3 regions of the Paenarthrobacter sp. JL.01a genome follow, and region 2 is predicted to be linked to each of the others. Evidence: riboswitches for the same ligand, from Rfam matches in the RefSeq annotation. Region 2 holds a riboswitch; each other region holds the start of a gene.
What was found. A riboswitch is a leader RNA that binds a small molecule or an ion and turns the genes downstream of it on or off. The one in region 2 is predicted to bind cyclic di-AMP.
Positions count from the first base shown of each region.

Region 1 (3,969 bases), 330 kb from region 2:
CCGCCCTGCTGTTTTCCGCGGCACCGGCGTCCGCGCACGACGTCGCGGAATCCACGGCGCCGGCGAACGGTGCCACCGTGGCTGAAGTTCCGGCGTCGGTCTCCATTACGTTCAACAACCGGCCCCTGGCCATCGGTTCGGGCGTCACTGTAACCGCCGGCGGTGAAAACTGGGCTGACGGACCCGTGGAAATCATCGACAGCCAGGCGGTGCAGAAGCTTCGCGCGGGCGCCCCTGCGGGGGAGTACACCGTGGTTTGGCGCGTCGTCAGCTCCGATTCGCACCCCATCGAAGGCACCTTCAAGTTCACGGCCACCGCTGGAAGCACGACGGCGGCCAGCGGCTCCGCAGCGGCCTCACCTTCCGGATCGGCGACGTCGGCCACGGTCCCGTCCGTGGGTTCGGCACCTCCGGGAACCGGCAGCAGCGCTCCCGCGGCTGACGCGTCCCAGCCTTTCCCATGGAGCATCGTTGTGATCGCAGCAGTGGCAGTTGGGCTCGTGATCTTCCTTGCTGTGACAGCACGGAAGAAACTTGCTGCTTCCGATGACTCGGAAGGCCCCGCATCCGCGGAATGACGGGCTTTTCTACATAGCTGCGAATATCTCGGTTCGGTCACTGCGACACGCCAAGGCAACGGTTCCCGTTACTTAAATGTGACTTCGCAGCGATCATCGCGTACGGTGGTACCTGTGCCTGTTCCACGTAGCAGGCACTTCCGGCCTGATTGCCTAGCTCTGCCGCAGTCCGGAATCCGTTCGCAGACAAACCTACGGCAGAGACGGGGAACCCAATTTGGGCCGCTTACGAGCGCGCCTTGGGGTGAAGTCACGAAGCTTCCGCTCAGCGGGAGATAGTGGCCGGGTGACTCCCATCCGAATCCGACAGCTAACCTCGCAGGCATCGGGAGAGGCTCTTTCATGTCTTCACGCATTCTTCGCGGCCGTCGTAAGGCGGACAGCGTACGTCCTAATCCGTTCATCTCCATCTCCAAGGCAGTTGCCAGCAACGCTTCCGGCGCTGGCCGCCAGGCAGCCGTTATCGCAGCAGCTTCCGGACTCGTGCTGACCGGCTCCGTAGCTGCCCACGCAGCCGAGGCTCCGGCCCAGCGTGACTCCAGCCCTGCCACGGTCGCCGAGACCGCATCCGAGGCTCCGACCCAGGTTGTAACCGCCCTTTCGACGGCGACCATCAACTTCGAGCGTCCCGCAGTTGCTTCTGTTGCGGCTCCGGTCATCGAAAAGCCGGCTCCGGTCGTTGAGGCCCCCGCTCCCAAGACCGCTACCGTCGCTGCTGCTGCGGCTCCTGTCGCCGCCCAGGCTGCAGTTGCTGCTCCGGCCGCTGTTGCTCCTGCTGCCGCTCCGGTAGCTGCGGCTCCTGCCGCTGGTGGCGTCAACGCTGCCATGGTTGCCTCGGCTTACGCCCAGATCGGCATCATGCAGGACTGCACCGCCATGGTTGAGCGGGCCCTCGGCTCCGCAGGCATCCCTGTTGGCGACCTGGCACCCATGCAGTTCATGAACTACGGCAAGGTTGTCAGTGACCCCCAGCCGGGCGACATGATCGTCCAGTCGGGCCACGTTGCCATCTACATCGGCAACGGCCAGGCCATCAGCGGTGGCATCAACGGCAACCAGACGGGCATCCACCCGATCAGCTGGCTGACCGCGACGGGTCCCATCACCTACGTACGCGCTGGCGCATAAGCCTCACGCATCAACGCAAAGGCCGGTGTCTTCCGAAGATTGATTCTTCGAGGACACCGGCCTTTGGGCTTTAAGTATGGGTTTGCAGCGCCTGCGCAGCTAGGCAATGGCGATGCCAGGGCCGCCGGGCAGTGCAACCTTTGAGGAGATTGCCTGGCCAACCGCCTTGGCCTGCCGGAGCACTTCCTTGGGCGTCGGCGTGATGAGTTCTCCCACGCCCACCAGATGCATGCCCACGGCGCGCATGGCGGACACGAGGTTCTGCCCCACGGCGATGCCCAGTTCGGCCAGCATCCGCCGCAGTTGGCTCTGCGCGCAACGCGTCACCACCACATGGTCCGCCAGGAGGATTCCATTGGCTGTGTGCACTGCCCATTGGCGAGGTGCTGATTCAAGGGGGCCTGACGCGAGGAGCCCGTTCCGGGTCATGCTCGCGGCAAGTCCGTAGCCAATGTGTTGGGATGCGTCGGCGCCCAGGAAATCGAGGCGTACGGCCCGCGTGGTGTTGCGAACATCCAGATGGTGGCTTGCCGCGTAATTGCGCAGGTGGCGGAGGATCTCGTTGCGTTCCTGGATGGAGGCGGGATCGGCTACCTCGCAGCGTTGCAACATACCTGTGTGGACGGCGGGGCCGGAGGCCGACAAGGCGCCGAAGCCATCCACCACGATGGAGCCCACGCCGTAGCGGCTAAGTTCGCTGGCAACGGCCAAGCCGGACAGGCCGGCACCTATGACCACGGTGGTAGTGCGTTCGGTGCCGGAATCAGGCGCGTGTGACACTGCTTGGTTCCTCCTTGACGTGTGTGCCTTCCGGCATCGCGTGGGATCGCGTCCGAGTTCCCCAAGCGGCCGCAAACAAATGGCCGGTTTGTGTTGTTGGACACGTTGGCCGGCCATTCGGTGACTCGAACATTACCTAACTTTTTCGCCCGTGGATAGCCTCCCGGGGCAGCGTGTTTTGCGCGTTCGTCGGCAGCATTAAACCGGTGTCCCGGAACCGAGCCCTGACCGTTATACACATAGCGTCAACCCACCTTGATTCGGTCCTCCCGACCGAGAATAGTGAGCACTGGAGGGAGAAATTTAACATTTCACCAACCCTGGCCATTGACAATGGAGCCATCCGGGAATCCGATCCGGAGAACCTCTGGCAGAATGGCCGGAACATCAAGCAGTAGGTGGAGAGGCGGGCCCCAAATGGACCAGCACGGCAGACACAGTGAAGAGCCACAGGACGGCGAGGGCCTGACGGTAGCACCGGGCGGCATCGTCGTGGGAGTGGACGGTTCGGAGCACGGGCAGTGTGCCTTGGTCTGGGCCGCGCGCGAGGCAGAACGCAGGCAGCTTCCGCTGCATATCGTCACTGCCTACTCGGTGCCGATCTTCGCCGCCTCCGGGCTGGACGGCGGATATGCCACCGTGGACGATTCGGTCATTCGCGAAGGCGCCGAAGCCATTGTCCGCCAGGCCATGGACAAGGTGGCCCGATACTCCATCGACGTCGATGCTTCGGTCGAAAACGGGGACGCCGCCGGCGTACTGCTGGATCTCTCGTCGGAGGCGGCACTCCTGGTTTTCGGCAGCCGCGGACGCGGTGGTTTCGTTGGCCGCTTGCTGGGATCTGTCAGCAGTGCTTTGCCTGCCCACGCCAAGTGCCCCACGGTTACAGTCCCGCTCTACTGCGCCGACCGCCTCGGCGAGAATACCGAGGACAAACACATCAAGGCTGAACACGCCAAAGCCGGTCCCCGTGTCGTGGAAAACGTCATCGCAGTGGGTGTGGACGGCTCCGAGCAGGCGCGTGTAGCTGTGCTCGAAGCGGCCGAACAGGCACAGCGTGTGGGAGCCAGGCTTCGCGTCATTTGTGCCGTCCCCCAGTACAGCGGTTCGCTTGCCTGGGTGCCCGCGCCATTGGACCGGGACGCCCTGTTTGCAGATATCAAGGTCCAGCTTGAAGCCGGTGTCGCGTGGTTGAGGAGCCATTTCCCGCAGCTGCCCATCGAAACGGACCTCCGGGACGGCTCGCCCGTCGACGTCCTGGTGGAAGCAAGCCGCAGCGTGGAACTGGTGGTTCTGGGTACACGCGGACGCGGTGGATTCGCGGGCATGCTGCTGGGCTCCACCTCAGATGGCGTCCTTCACCACGCCAAGGGGCCGGTGCTGGTGGTTCCGGACCGTGAGGATCCCCGGCTGGCGGACCGTGACAAGTTTGGCCCGATGCTCGGCGCGGCTTAGGAAACGGGCCGTCGGTGTTCACGCTGGA
Region 1 is NZ_CP104877.1:396,395-400,363, forward strand. Features, by position in the region: gene N5P29_RS01970 (copper resistance CopC family protein) at 1-578, shown strand, start outside; cyclic di-AMP (ydaO/yuaA leader) riboswitch at 729-917, shown strand; gene N5P29_RS01975 (NlpC/P60 family protein) at 921-1,706, shown strand; gene N5P29_RS01980 (NAD(P)/FAD-dependent oxidoreductase) at 1,806-2,486, opposite strand; gene N5P29_RS01985 (universal stress protein) at 2,904-3,941, shown strand.
Region 1: linked by a shared signal. The riboswitch ahead of N5P29_RS01975 (NlpC/P60 family protein) and the one ahead of N5P29_RS03565 (aggregation-promoting factor C-terminal-like domain-containing protein) in region 2 are both predicted to bind cyclic di-AMP.

Region 2 (3,969 bases):
GACACCCGGGAGGTCACCCGCGCCGGGGAGGACATCGCCCTGACGGCAACCCAGTTTGAACTCCTCCGTTATCTGATGGAGAACCCGAAACGGGTGGTCAGCAAGGCCCAAATCCTGGACCGGGTGTGGGACTACGACTTTGGCGGCCAAGCCAACATCGTCGAACTCTACATTTCCTATCTCCGCAAGAAGATCGAAGCGAACCACGCGCCGATGATCCACACCGTTCGCGGAGCCGGCTACGTCATCAAACCTGCGGACTAGGCCTTGAGCACACTCTCAGGGGTTGCCAGGAGCCGGCAGCGCAATTGGCTCAATCCCTCCACCTGGCATTTGCGGACCCGCCTGGTCCTGGTGGCCATGGCTTTGCTGGTGGCCATTTGCGGCGCAGTCGGGTTGGTCAGCTACGCCTCGATGGACATGGTTTTCAACAAGCAGCTCGACAGGCAGCTGGAGCAGGCGTCGCGCCGCGCTGACGACTTCGGCAGGCCGCCGTCGAGCTTTCCGAATTCGCCGACAGGACGCCCGGACCCGCTGGAGGCCCGCGGGCAGGCGGCCGGCACGCTGAGCGCCCGTATAGATGGGTCAACGGTGCGCAGCTCCGGGCTGATCGACGCCCGGGGCAACCGCGTTTCCTTGTCTGCCGCCGACGAGCAGGTCCTGCTCGCGCTGCCGACGGGCGACCGTCCCGTGGACCGCACACTGTCCAACGGCGACTACCGGCTCATGGCTGTGAAGACCAATTACGGCGATGTGATCGTCACGGGCCTGCCGCTCGCGGACAAGCAGACAGCAGAGGCTTCGCTGGTCTGGACCATGGTTCTGGTGTCACTGGGCGGCCTGGTGGTGATCGGCCTCGTAGGCACCGTGATTATCCGTCGCACCATGCGGCCCCTGGAGCAGCTGTCCGATGTCGCCACCAAGGTTTCGCGGCTGCCTCTCGACGCCGGTGAAGTGGCACTTGCGGTGCGTGTACCGCCGTCGGCTTCCCATCCCGGCACCGAAGTGGGCAGCGTGGGCCATGCCCTGAACCAGATGCTGAACAACGTCTCCAGCGCGCTGGAGGCCCGTCAGGAGAGCGAGACAAAAGTGCGGCAGTTCGTTGCCGACGCCTCGCATGAATTGCGGACGCCGCTGACGGCCATCCGCGGCTACACCGAGCTGCTGCGGATGACCGAGACCTTAACGGACGATGGCAGGAAGTCCCTGGCCCGGGTGCAAAGCCAGTCCGAACGCATGACTACGCTGGTGGAGGATCTGCTGTTGCTGGCAAGGTTGGACGAGGGCCAACCGCTGAAGGTCACGGACGTGGACCTGACCCAGTTGGTGATCGAGACCGTGAGTGACGAGAAAGTCATGGCCCCGGACCACATCTGGCAGCTGATGTTGCCGGACGAACCGATCACGGTGCGTGGAGATGCCACGCAGTTGCATCAGGTATTGGCCAATCTGCTCTCGAACGCCCGCAAACACACAGATCCTGGAACCACGGTGGTCACCGGGGTGATGCTTTCGGCAGACGGCAGCGCAGTGGTTACCGTAACGGACAACGGGCCCGGCATTCCCGGAGATTTCCAGGGCAGGATTTTCTCCCGGTTCGCCCGGGCAGATGCCGCAAGGTCGGGGGCGGAGGGGACGTCCGGCTTGGGCCTGTCGATAGTCGAATCCATCGTCACGGCCCATGGCGGAAGCGTGGAAGTGACGTCCAAGCCGGGGCGGACAGAATTCGCTGTCCGGCTGCCCGTCGTCGCTAGCGACTGAAGGTAACGGCCCCGGCAAGGCGACTCACCGGCGTCGTGATCTCTGTTACCTAAATGTGACTTCTGACGGAACCTCCTGTACCGTCGAAAGTGTGGGTCGCCCCAAATGGCCCGCATCCGGGATGCGCCGAGCTCTGCCACATCCCGGAGTCCGTTCTTACTCCGAGGCAGAGACGGGGGACCCAGAGTCTCCGGGCCTGGCATTTGCCGGCCCTTGGGGTGAAGCCGCAGCGTAACGCGCGGCCGGATGACCTCATCCGAACCCGACAGCTAACTCCGCAGGCGCTGAGAGGTAATCACACATGTCTGAACTTAACGATCAGACGCGCCCTTCCGCGCGTCACCGCGACCAGAACGACACCCAGTTGACCAAGTCGCAGACCGTCCTCAAAAAGGCCGCCCGTGAGGGCAAGTCCGGCAAGCGCATGCCCGTTGTAGCCGGCGTCATCGCCGCCGCGCTGGGTGTTGCATCACTCGGAACCGCTGCCAACGCCGCCCTCAACCTTCCTGAGGCCAGCCGCGTGGCTGAGACGCAGACCGCCGTCGAGGCCAGCAACGCCAAGGCCGCTGAAGAAGCCGCCGCTGCCAAGAAGGCTGCAGACGAAAAGGCTGCCGCCGCCAATGCCGCGGCAGACAAAGCAGCGGCCGATAAGGCTGCAGCTGACAAGGCCGCTGCGGACAAGGCAGCTGCCGACCAGGCCGCCGCTGCGCAGGCAGCAGCTGAGAAGGCCGCCGCCGACCAGGCAGCAGCAGAAAAGGCTGCCGCTGACGCCGCCGCCAAGCAGGCCGCCGACGCCGCTGCTGCCGCCGCCGCAGAAGCAGCCGCCGCCGCAGCCGCCCCCAAGGCTGTTGACGACCCCGCTGCCGCCAAGGCCTACGCCGCCAGCATCCTGGGCAGCTACGGCTGGAGCGCCTCTGAGATGACGGCACTGAACACGCTGTGGGAGAAGGAATCAGGTTGGCGGACCACTGCCACCAACGCTTCCAGCGGTGCGTACGGTATTGTCCAGTCGCTTCCGGCCGGCAAGATGGCTTCTGTCGGCGCCGACTGGCAGACCAACTACCAGACCCAGATCAAGTGGGGCCTGAACTACATCAAGGAACGCTACGGCTCCCCGTCAGCTGCCCTGGCCTTCCACCTGGCCAACAACTGGTACTAAGCCAAGAGCTTTCCCGAAAAGCCGCTCCCGTTCCGGGGGCGGCTTTTCGCGTGCAGGGGGCGCCTATTCGCGTGCAGGGGGCCCTGCATACTTACACAGTCGCGTCACAGCTTCCGCCTAAAGCCCTCACAATCGGCGGCCCCACTGTGAATGCATGACGCTCATAGATCCCGCCACCAGTGCGCTGCCGAACCCCGCCCATGCGGGGAACTTCGCCGCTCCTGCCTTGCCCCACCGGCAGCCGCGGCGCTTTCCCGTGGACACGCGGACCTCAGTCCCTGTCCTGGACGTCACCATTCCCGTCCACAACGAAGAGACCGACCTCGAGGAATGCCTGCGCCGCCTGCACGGTCACCTGGTGGAGTCGTTCCCGCATACGTTCCGCATCACGGTGGCGGACAACGCCAGCACGGACAACACGCTGAAGATCGCCGAGCGTCTGGCCCGCGAGCTCCCCGAAATCGGCGTCATGCGCTTCGAGGAGAAGGGCCGGGGCAACGCCCTGCGCCAGGTCTGGCTCGCCTCGCCGTCCCCGGTGCTCGCCTACATGGATGTGGACCTTTCCACTGATCTGGCCGCCCTGGCGCCCCTGCTGGCTCCACTGATCTCCGGCCACTCAGACCTTGCCATCGGTACACGTCTGTCCCGCAACTCCCGAGTGGTCCGCGGGCCAAAACGCGAGTTCGTATCCCGCAGCTACAACGTCCTCCTGCATACGCTCATGGGGGCCCGGTTCTCCGATGCCCAGTGCGGCTTCAAGGCCATCCGGGCAGACGTCGCCCACAGGATCCTCCCCCACACCCTGGACAACGCCTGGTTCTTCGACACCGAACTCCTGGTCCTCGCCGAGCGCTGCGGCCTCCGTGTCCATGAAGTCCCCGTCGACTGGACGGACGATCCCAACTCAAGTGTCGACGTCGTACGAACCGCCGTGGCCGACCTCCGCGGAATGGCGCGCCTGACGCGCGACCTCGTCACCGGCCGGATCCCCATCCCGGAGCTGCGCGCGGCCCTGGCCCGCGGCCCGTTGCCGGCGTCGTCGCGAACCT
Region 2 is NZ_CP104877.1:724,184-728,152, reverse strand. Features, by position in the region: gene N5P29_RS03575 (response regulator transcription factor) at 1-264, shown strand, start outside; gene N5P29_RS03570 (sensor histidine kinase) at 268-1,761, shown strand; cyclic di-AMP (ydaO/yuaA leader) riboswitch at 1,876-2,059, shown strand; gene N5P29_RS03565 (aggregation-promoting factor C-terminal-like domain-containing protein) at 2,063-2,920, shown strand; gene N5P29_RS03560 (glycosyltransferase) at 3,075-3,969, shown strand, end outside.

Region 3 (3,969 bases), 310 kb from region 2:
GGCGGACCACGGAGTGCGCGGCCACTCCTGCCACAGCGAGCACCTCGTTGATGTCCACTTCCACACCCTCCAGCTCAAAGGCCTGCAGCAATGTGCGGCACCAATCCTCGAGCGTCTCTTCCTGGCTCTTCACGTCCGCCTCCAACTCGTAGTCAATACCCAGGGCCGCGGCGTCTTCCCACGTATCCACGTCATCCGTAGACCCTGCCGGGACGTCAACGTCCAGCAGGTTCAGCCTAGCAAGCAGCCTGAACACCGGAGAGTCCGTTAATCCCGAACCTGCCGACGCCACAGCCACTTCCCGTTCCAAGGCAGCTGTGCTGTAGACCCCCAACAAAGGCTGCTTGCGGCCGTCAACGGATACCGCCATAGCCCCCTCCACCGTGGGATTCGCCTGGAGCGCCTCCAACAGCCGGCCCAGTCCCTCGGAGGCTCTGGGCATATCGCAGGCCAGAACCAGGGTCCATTCAGAGGGCGGCCTCGTTTTCAGGACTGCCAGTCCTGCCGCAATCGCAGCTGCAGGCCCGGCAAAAACAGGCTCCTCACGAGCGATCAGCACCGATTCGGGCAGTGAGTCATTCTGAACGCCGGGTCCCACCACAACCACCGCTGCCGCACCCCGGGCAGTCTTGAGGGCATGCGAAAGGAGGGTGTCGCCGTCGTACTTCAACGATGGCTTGGGCACGCCACCGAGGCGGGTGGCCCTGCCACCCGCCAGAATCACGGCGTTGAACTCCATCCGCCCAGAGTACCCGGACGGCCGGAGCTGAGCAGAAATCGATCAGGCAGCGGATTCCGGCAACAGGAACGGGTCCCAGTCCGGCGCAGGTTTCTCGAGTTCTTTGATCTGCCACATGGTTCCCTGGGGCACACCGGGTTTGAAACGGAGTTTCCATCCCATTTCGGCCAGTGTGTGGTCGCTCTTGGCGTTATTGCATTTCAAGCACGCCGCAACCAGGTTTTCCCAGGAATCCGCGCCGCCCCTGGATTTGGGGTGGACGTGGTCTATGGTGTGGGCTGTTTTCCCGCAATAGGCGCAACGATGGCCATCGCGGCGAAGAACTCCGCGACGGCTCACGGCAGTGATCCTGTTGTACTTGGGACGGATGTAGCGGTTCAGGAGGATTACGGAGGGGCGTCCGAGAATCTCCTGTGGCCCGACGACAGGCTCGTCGCCTTCGGCCACTACGCTAGCTTTCCCAGTGAGCACAAGGACCAGCGCCCGGCGGAAGGTAATAACCGCCAGCGGTTCATATCCAGCATTCAGAACGAGTGTGCGCATGCACGTACCTCTTCACGGCCGCACCCGTCAGGGGCACGAGGGCCGGCTGCCCTCTGCATGTACGGGCTGTGGATCGACAACACAAGAGTAAGCACTTATATGCCGTATCAACGAATTTATTTGTCGATTCGCTCACAGTGTCCGCAAAAATTCATGCGCGGTTAAAGCAGAACACCCCGCCGGCAACTGCCTGCGGGGTGTTCCTGGGAGTCAATGACTAGCCGTTGACGCGGATGAAAACCGGTCCGGAGCCGACGTTGACGCTGAACAGTGCCGTGGTGGATCCGTTCCATCCACCATGGACTGCCATGCCGTTGCCGACGTAAACAGCGATGTGTGCCTGTCCGGCAAGACCGCCGTTGGCGTAGTAGGCGAGGTCGCCGGGCTGTGCTTCGGCTGCGCTGACGGTGCGGCCGAGGGAGAGGTAGCCGGCGGGCCAGTCGTGGAAGTGGATGCCGACAGCAGCAAGGGAGTTGGTGACCAGCATGGTGCAGTCCTGCGTGACGCCGAGCTGAGCGTAGGCGGCGGCAGCAATGGCTGCGCCGAGTCCGCTGGAGGCTGCCGGAGCTGCAGGCGCCGGGGTTGCGGCGTTGACGGCCAGTGTGGCGTTGGCGGCCGGAGCCGTGGTGGCCTTGGGCGTCTTTGCTTCAACCTTGGCTGGAGCCTCTTCCACTACGGGAGCGGGAGCTTCCACGGTGGTGACAACAGGACGCTCGTAGGAGATGGCGACCGTGGAGTCCGCCGCGATCGTGGCCTGGGCAACCGACTGGACGTCGAGGGCGGAGGTCGCCGTCGACTCGCGGTCCACGTTCGATTCAGCAGCGTTGGCAGCGATACCGCTGGTCAGGACCAAACCTGAAGCTGCGGCGATGACTGCTGCCTGGCGGCCGACGCCACCGGCGTTGACACTGACGGCCTTGGCGATCACGGCAAGCGAGCTGGTCTTGGGGGCCTCAGCGCGGTGCCGTGCAACTTTGTTTGCACTGGTCATTGTTTTTCTCTTTCGTATCCGCAGGCAGTTGGGGTACCTGCGGGTAGTGGGCCGGCTGGCAGGGGTACGTCAGCCAGCCCCGAATCGGTGTGTTTTAGCGGAGGGTGAAGAAAGAAGACGTGCCCGTGGAAGCCACGGAATGCAGCAGGGTGCCCTGTCCGGGGTTCAAAGCGCTGATCATCATGCCGTTGCCGACGTAGATACCCACATGGGCTCCGCCGTTCTGCATGACAAGGTCACCGGGCTGCGGCGTGCTGGTGGCCTTCATCGCCGTCCAGGCGTTCACGCGGGGGATGCTGATGCCGGCCTGCGCGTAGACCCACTGGGTGAAGCCGGAGCAGTCCCAACCGGCGGGGGTGGTGCCGCCCCACACGTACGGGGAGCCGATTCCGGTGTAGGCGATGGCGGCGAGCCCGGATGCTGCCGCGCTTGCAGCGGAATCCTTGGTTTCGGAGGACTTGGCGGTGACTGCCGTGGCGTCATCTGCGGTGCGCTCGGTTACCTGGGCTGCCCGCTGGACGACCTTGGGGGCTTCCTTGGTGGCCACGACCGGGCTCTCGAAGGAAACGGTGGCTGTGGGCTCTGCGGTGACAACTGCGGTGGCAGCCAGCTGCTGGGTGCTGGAAACTTCCGAGGTGGTGACATCGGTGCCGGCGGCGTTGGCCGGCAGTCCGACGGTGAGGACGAGGCCTGAGGCTGCTGCCAGCACGGCGGCCTGGCGGCCTACGGTACCGGCGTTTGACGAAACAGCCTTCGAAAGAGTGTTCAACGGGTTCGAACGAACCGTTTCAGCGCGGTGGCGCGCAGGGGTAGTGCGTGATGACACGTAGGTAGCCTCTCCCAATGCCTGCGAGGTGAGCTGTCGGATTCGGATGGGAGTCATCCGGCCGCGCTGCTTCCTGGGAAGCTTTGCGACTTAACCCCAAGGCCTTCATGCGAAGACCAAAAGTGGTTCCCCCGCCCCTGCCAGACGAATTTTGCGAACGGACCTCGAGTGGTGGCAGAGCTAGGCAATCCACTCAAGTGCATCGGCCCCCTAAAAAGCCGATGCGCTCTGAAGGTTATAACAATTGAAAGCGAATGTCACATTCAGGTCACGAGACGTGTCATCAATGCGAGAGAGGACCATCAACTGGCTTAGAGCCAGCCCATGGGGTCGACGACTTCGCCGTTGACCTGGACCTCGAAGTGGAGGTGGCAGCCGGTGGAGGCGCCTGTGGTGCCACTGAGGGCAACGGTGTCGCCGCGGTTGACCGTCTGGCCCACTTGGACGTTGAACGAAGACAGGTGGTTGTACGTGGTCTCAAGGCCGTTTCCGTGGTCCACGACCACGCGGTTGCCTCCGCCGTACTCATGCCATCCGGCGAAGGTCACTTTGCCGGCCGCAGCCGCGTGCACGGCAGTGCCGCACTGGGCGACGAAGTCCTGGCCGCGGTGGAAGTCGCCGGTTCCGCCGGTCAGGGGGCTGACGCGGTAACCGAAAGGCGACGCCGTGACCAAGGAGTCAAGGGGGCTGCCCAGGGTTCCCAGGGAGGAGGACCGCTGGATGCTGCCGGCGGACTGTGCGCTGAGCAGTTGCTTCAGCTTTCCATCGGGGTCGGCGGCGGTGGCAACAGCTGCACGGCTGAAGTCGATTTTGGCCGATGCTGCCGCGGAAACCTCGGGCTGGCTTCCTACGGGGCCGCCAACGGCGAGG
Region 3 is NZ_CP104877.1:1,034,144-1,038,112, reverse strand. Features, by position in the region: gene N5P29_RS05115 (NTP transferase domain-containing protein) at 1-739, opposite strand, end outside; gene N5P29_RS05110 (HNH endonuclease) at 782-1,282, opposite strand; gene N5P29_RS05105 (NlpC/P60 family protein) at 1,500-2,273, opposite strand; gene N5P29_RS05100 (C40 family peptidase) at 2,368-3,099, opposite strand; cyclic di-AMP (ydaO/yuaA leader) riboswitch at 3,104-3,272, opposite strand; gene N5P29_RS05095 (M23 family metallopeptidase) at 3,411-3,969, opposite strand, start outside.
Region 3: linked by a shared signal. The riboswitch ahead of N5P29_RS05100 (C40 family peptidase) and the one ahead of N5P29_RS03565 (aggregation-promoting factor C-terminal-like domain-containing protein) in region 2 are both predicted to bind cyclic di-AMP.